Regions from separate parts of the Paenibacillus sp. FSL L8-0435 genome, predicted to be linked through region 2. Evidence: riboswitches for the same ligand, from Rfam matches in the RefSeq annotation. Region 2 holds a riboswitch; each other region holds the start of a gene.
The links. Region 2 has a riboswitch for S-adenosylmethionine ahead of mmuP (S-methylmethionine permease). Riboswitches for the same ligand answer to the same signal wherever they lie in the genome.

Region 1 (2,276 bases), 310 kb from region 2:
CGAAGCAGATCGGGCTGTCATGAACAGCAGAACTCCGAGCGGCAAACCAAAGATAACGGTAAATAAGCCTGATACACCCAAAATTTGCAGTGTCTCAATGGAGGCTTTACCAACCTCTTCCCAGCGAACTGTTGAAAAATCCATCTAACGAAGCACCTCCACATCAAGTCCCTCAGCGGTTAGTTCTGATATCGTCCGATCAATCGCATTTGAATCACCCTCGAACCGAACGGTCAGCTGTCCATAAGGAACCTGTTTAATCGTAGAGATCGTTCCTTGCAGGATGGCAAAATCCACTCCCGTTTTACGTACCGTTCTGGACAAAATCGCTTCATATGTTTTGTTACCCAGAAAAGATATCTTCACAAGTTTGGAAGCAACACCTGCCTGCAATTCAACGCCTGCATTCGCCAGAGCGGTCTCTTCCAGAGCAAGTCCAGCTTCATGGTCACGCATCATGAAGTCCCGCGTAATCGCATGTTGCGGCTTCAGGAACACATCTGTTACAGGTCCCTGTTCCACAATGCCACCTTGATGAATGACAGCCACCTTGTCACAGATGTTCTGAATGACATGCATCTCATGTGTAATCAGTACAATCGTGAGGTTGTACTTTTCATTAATGTCGAGTAATAACTTCAGGATTGAATTTGTCGTCTGCGGATCAAGTGCTGAAGTAGCCTCATCACAGAGAAGTACATTCGGATCACTTGCAAGTGCTCTCGCAATCCCTACACGTTGTTTCTGGCCACCTGATAATTGAGCCGGATATTTGCTGCTATGGTGCTCCAGACCAACCAGTGCCAGCATTTCCTTCACTTTGCGATCAATGGCTTCCTTGGGTGTATTCACAAGCTTTAATGGAAAAGCTACATTGTCATATACCGTTGCCGAGGATAACAGATTAAAGTGTTGAAAAATCATCCCGATTTTGCGTCTCTGTTGCTGCAATTCGGTTTTGCTCAGTTCAGTCAGGTTGATTCCGTCAACCCATACTTCACCCTCCGTAGGCCGTTCCAGCAAATTAATACAGCGAATCAATGTGCTTTTGCCCGCTCCGGAATGGCCAATCACTCCGTAGATTTCGCCCTTTTGGATGCTTAAATTCAGCTCGGACAACGCTGTTGTAGATTTTGCCCCTTTGCCGTACGTTTTCGTTAAACCTTTTAATTCAATCAATCGCACTTGCCCCTTTCCAACCACCTACATGTATCTTTACCCGATCTAAAGGAAAACTCCCCTTAAAGTACAAAAAAAGAGCCCTTTGCAGATACAAAGAGGGCTCTTTACGTGAAAGAATATACCTTCTCATCTGCCAAAATCGTGTCTCGCACCATTTTGTAGGAATTAGCACCTAACATCTATAACGAATGATACATGTATCATGTCGTTACAAATCGGTTGCCGGGCTTCATCGGGCCTGTCCCTCCGCCGCTCTCGATAAGAAATATGTTGTTGTAGGATTTTATAAGTTCATGTAGTTTATGCTTTATAATGTGAACGTAACTTTTGAAATATCAGTTCAATCTTTGTCACTGTAACATTCTAATTGAAACTCAGTATATTCCAAGTATTCCGATTTGTCAAAGGGAATTATTTCTTTTCCATATTTTGTTGATATAACTATAAGAGGCTGTTAACGTTTCACAGACCATATCCACGCCCTGACGCATTTCCTGCACATGCTGATTCAGATCCTCCAATTTCACTTTACCTTGCAGGGTCTGATGTAACTGCCACAGGTCATCGTGCATTTCTGAGTTCATGTAGTGAATTTCCATATTACGTCGTTTGCGCAGCTTGCTCATCGGTTCACGATAAGAGTCCTTGATCTGTATTAATTGCAACGCAAGATCATGATGCTCCCTCGCATAATCGAACTGCCTTAATACCGTAAAATAAGAAAAATGCGCTTTGGTATTGGAAGTATTCAGCTGGAATATTTCATTTAATACCGTGCCCACTTTATCCAGAATGGCAAAGCAGCGGATAAAGCCATCTTTGTAGAAATACACATATCGGGCATACTCGGCTTTTTCAGTCGGCGTCATATCGTCCGTTGAACCTGCAACGACCTTTTTGCGAAAATGAGCAGCAGCGAAACAGCTTTGCTCCAGTTCATCCAGTGAGGAGATGAGTCCCTGCGTCCACACATACAGCTTCCGATAGTCATGCGTGGGATCATGGTCCACATGCATTTGTCGCTGAAATAACTCAAGCGTAAGTGCCATTGCATCCATCGCTGCCTTCAATTTACCTTCGTTTATACGTGGTTT
Region 2 (2,276 bases):
GGCAAACCACGGAGAGATCGTTCTTTTGTCAGCCAAAGACCAGAGCATCCGTGAAGATGCATACAAGCCCGAATTGGCAGCAGAGAGAATCGCCGTCAGAATAACAAAGTTCATAATGTCTGCTGCATAGGGTACACCCACCCGTTCCATTACCGCTACAAACGGACTTTCCAGTACACTGGCATCCGACATGGGCAGTAAGGCCGACAAGATAATGATCGTTCCGATGAAGAAAATAACTAAACGCCACAGCGTTGTATGAATAGCCTTCGGTATCGTCTTTTCCGGGTTCTCCGTCTCACCGGCAGCAATGCCGATTAATTCGGTGCCTGAGAAGGCAAAGTTTACAGCAAGCATGGTCATCAATATCGCTGTAGCCCCATGAGGGAACCACCCGGATGCGGTAATGTTCGATAGAAACGGCGCTGGTTCAGCATCCGCCATCGGAATGAACCCAAACATGGCTGCGCCACCGATAATAATGAAGATTACGATAGTCACTACTTTTACAGATGAGAACCAGAACTCGGATTCCGCAAATAATTTCACCGTTAAAGCGTTAAACAGAAAGATCATCAGGGCAAAGAGCGCGCTCCATATCCATACGTTCACCGATGGGAACCAGCGCTGCATCAGCAATCCGGCGGCTGTGAATTCGGAGCCAAGCGCAACAGTCCAGGTTAACCAGTATAACCAAGCCACCGTGTAGCCTGTTGCTGGTCCGATATATTTGGCTGCATAACTATGAAATGCTCCCGTCTCTGGCATATGAACAGACAGTTCACCAAGACAGAGCATCACCAGATATACAACGATGGCTCCGATCAGATAGGACAGAATGGTACCCAGTGGTCCCGCTTGCTGAATGGTGTAACCTGAGCTGAGGAATAATCCCGTTCCAATAACTCCTCCGAGAGAGAGCATGACCACATGCCGTGCCTGCATTTTCCGCTGAAAATGCCCTTTGTCGTTGTTGTTCTCCATACCTGCTGCTCCCCTACTTCTTCATCCAGAAAAAACAAAAAAGACCCACTCTGCCTAAAGAGTGCGCCGTTACTGACAAATAAAAACAAACGCTCCTATCTATCAGGCTTTCACCCGCTGGAATTAGCACAGTATCCTTCAGATCTGTTGCTGAGGTTTCTAAGGGCCAGTCCCTCCACCTCTCTGGATAAGAAAATGATTTTTTATAAATATAGCGATCTATCATGAATGTGTCAACATTTAAATCATAAATGAAACACATCGCTATTCGGTGGATGATCCCGGATTGGTAATGCTAATCTTCACATCGTACGTAATTGGCACGGTACTAAAAATGTTATCCCAATCATCTTTGACTTTCTTCCATGTTTTGGGCTCTTTAATACGTAAGCTATCCCGAAAATCCGCAACATCCACTTTGTAGGTATGCTGCAGCTTGTATAACACCTGACGAATCTGTTGTTCCGCCAGTTCAGCAAATTCTTTTTCCAGTTCCCCGCGATAAGCCCCTTTTTCCTCTCTTTCGGGAGCACGCCAATCCTCCATTAACCAGCCTTCGGATTCGGTCTTTACATGGAATGAAATATCATTGCCAACAACCTTGGGAATTACTTTTGTTTTCTTCTTTTTCATTTCATATACAACAGTGAATCCCTCTTTGTTGTAAGTCTTCAAGACGCCTCCTCTTTCCTTAGGCCTGAGCCACGATAAACCTTCCAGATCCGTTTGACTTAGTTCTCCAATAAACTTGGTTGTTTTCCCATCGAATATGCTGCCACCTGAGAACTTGCCCTCTCCATTGGAGTACAGTACATTCTGGAGCAAGAAACTGGAACCAGATTGCATTTGGGCATCTAATTTGGAGAGCAAAACAGGGTCAAGGATTTTGTTGGACAAGTATGAATTACCGGTAATTCCTGTTAGATAAAATGCTGGAATCCGAGAGGGATCATCCGAAGTCAGGACATCCACGGCGCGATGATGACTTATCAGCACCAGACAATTTGGACGAATATCGTTATCCCGAAGTACAAAATCCAGCAGCTGGTCCAGACCATACTTTTTGGCAATATCCTTGGAGACAACGATGACCTTTAGATGATGTCCGATAAGTGGACGGTCTCGCCTTAGTGCAAACTGACGAAAGATTTGCAGCAACGAATCTCCAGTAAGCTGTTCATTGGAATAGGAAGTCTTTCCCGAAGCAGGTGAACCGGATTGTCCGCCCTGTTTACTGTTCGAACCGCCCGTCCCGGGAGCAATCTGCACGGTAGCCGTTATATAATTATTCT
Region 3 (2,276 bases), 2.9 Mb from region 2:
ACGTTGTTCTTCATCACTAAGACAGTCTTCCACAGCCAGATCATGCATCAAGAACAGCGGCTGAAGTACCGCCAAATCGTCTACGTCTGCATCAATCCAGTAAAATCCTTCCGCTGGTGGAGTCAGCGCCTGCTGAATGTCGTCCACCGGAATAAATACACCGTTGTTTACCAACCGGATTTTCATCGTTAATCTACTCCTTCTGCACCCGCCAACTTGGCGGATATTATCATTATGGGCGCAAAAAGAACAAATCAGCCGGTCGGCAGCGGAGCCTGGAGATCAGGGCTGCGTTCACTATATACTCAAACGGAAGTCACGTCCCGCTGCCGGCATGCTGATGTCAATTCTCTATGCAGTTTGTCGGAATTCGGCTGCCAGTCAGGCCTCGGGTCGCCATCCATTTAATATGTCACCTCTCACATAAGGGTTTATAACACCTTGTTTAGTATACCGCTGGTACAAGGTGCTTTCAAGCGCAAAAATGTGTCTATTTCGCGCCCTGAGGCAGTGTATGACAACGGATGATGAACGGTTCCGATCTGGGAAGCAGACATCGAACTGCATCTTGACGTGAGGGCATTAATGTAATAAAGTAGACGGTGAACCATATTTAATTACAATCTAATACAGCGAAATCTTATCAAGAGTAGGTGGAGGGACTGGCCCGATGAAACCCGGCAACCGGCGGTATACCGCACGGTGCTAATTCTTGCAGCGACTAAGTGTCAAGTGGCACTGTTGTAACTGAGAGATGAGAGAGGCGCATATCTTTTTTACATATGACCTTTCTCGAAATCCGAGGAAGGTCTTTGTTATATGCCCCGACTTCTCAGCAGTGATTTTCGCTAAGGAACTTGAGGTTGTTTGTAACGTTGGATGAAAGAGCAATTCAATGTTTTTACAAGCTCAAGGCAGTCTATAACTGTATTGATGTGAAGACATCAAGCCAGGGGTGGCTGCATCTATCTATGCACAAGGAGGAGTTAGATTTATATGCCAATCAAAATACCCGATACTCTACCAGCAAAAGAAGTACTTGAAGGAGAGAATATCTTCGTCATGGATGAAACTTCTGCATATCAGCAGGATATTCGTCCACTCCGTATCGCTATATTAAACCTGATGCCCACAAAGGAAACGACCGAAACACAATTGCTTCGTCTGGTGGGAAACACGCCTATTCAGGTGGATGTCGTTCTCGTACATCCCAAATCCCATACGTCGAAGAATACGTCTCAGGAGTATTTGGATCTGTTCTATAAAACCTTTGATGAGATTGAGCACCGCCGTTTCGATGGAATGATCATTACGGGTGCACCGGTGGAACAGATGGATTTCGAAGACGTGAACTATTGGAATGAAATCCAGGAAATCTTCGAATGGACCAAAACCAATGTGACTTCAACCCTCCACATATGCTGGGCTTCCCAGGCGGGTTTATACCATCATTTTGACGTACCCAAGGTTGCACTTGATGAGAAGTGTTTTGGGGTTTTCCCACATACCATCAATAAACCACATGTTCCGTTGTTGCGTGGGTTCGATGAAGTATTCAACGTTCCACATTCCCGTCATACGGAAGTGAGACGCGAAGATATTGAAAAGAATGAGAATTTAGAGATTTTGGCTGAATCCGAGGAAGCGGGGATTTTCCTGGTTGCTACCAAAGACGGCAAACAGATTTTTGCCACAGGACATGCCGAGTATGACCCGTTCTCATTAAAATGGGAGTATGACCGGGATGCAGCCAAAGGGTTGGATATCGCATTGCCTAGACATTATTATCCGAATGACGACCCTTCCCGTGTGCCACCGGCTACTTGGCGCGCTCATGCCAACTTATTATTCTCTAACTGGCTCAATTACTATGTGTATCAAGAAACACCTTACGATATTGGCCCGCAAATCTAATCGAGATTACAGGAGGATGCAGCAATGGAAGACAACAACAAGTTGAAAATCGAAAGCCGCTTAGCACAAATTGGGTCCATCAATGAACCGGTAACAGGCGCCATTAACTTTCCGATCTATCAATCCACTGCGTTTCGCCACCCGAAGCTTGGACAAAGCACGGGGTTTGATTATATTCGTACGACTAATCCAACACGTAAAGTATTGGAAGAAGCCGCCGCAGCGCTGGAGTCCGGTGATGCAGGGTTTGCCTGTAGCTCGGGAATGGCCGCGTTGCAAACGATCTTTGCCATGTTTGGTCAAGGGGATCATCTGATTGTATCGCTGGATCTGTATGGTGGAACCTATCGTCTGCTGGAACG

Region 1: another riboswitch for S-adenosylmethionine. It lies ahead of NST33_RS25745 (methionine ABC transporter ATP-binding protein); the one in region 2 lies ahead of mmuP (S-methylmethionine permease).
Region 3: another riboswitch for S-adenosylmethionine. It lies ahead of metA (homoserine O-succinyltransferase); the one in region 2 lies ahead of mmuP (S-methylmethionine permease).

What each region holds. Positions count from the first base shown of each region.
Region 1 covers NZ_CP150185.1:5,786,965-5,789,240, forward strand. The annotation lists gene NST33_RS25740 (methionine ABC transporter permease) at 1-144, opposite strand, end outside; gene NST33_RS25745 (methionine ABC transporter ATP-binding protein) at 145-1,179, opposite strand; SAM riboswitch class I at 1,306-1,447, opposite strand; gene NST33_RS25750 (Cthe_2314 family HEPN domain-containing protein) at 1,584-2,276, opposite strand, start outside.
Region 2 covers NZ_CP150185.1:6,096,410-6,098,685, forward strand. The annotation lists gene mmuP (S-methylmethionine permease) at 1-984, opposite strand, end outside; SAM riboswitch class I at 1,077-1,178, opposite strand; gene NST33_RS27155 (Ger(x)C family spore germination protein) at 1,249-2,276, opposite strand, start outside.
Region 3 covers NZ_CP150185.1:1,913,063-1,915,338, forward strand. The annotation lists gene corA (magnesium/cobalt transporter CorA) at 1-186, opposite strand, end outside; SAM riboswitch class I at 638-761, shown strand; gene metA (homoserine O-succinyltransferase) at 997-1,914, shown strand; gene NST33_RS08820 (PLP-dependent transferase) at 1,939-2,276, shown strand, end outside.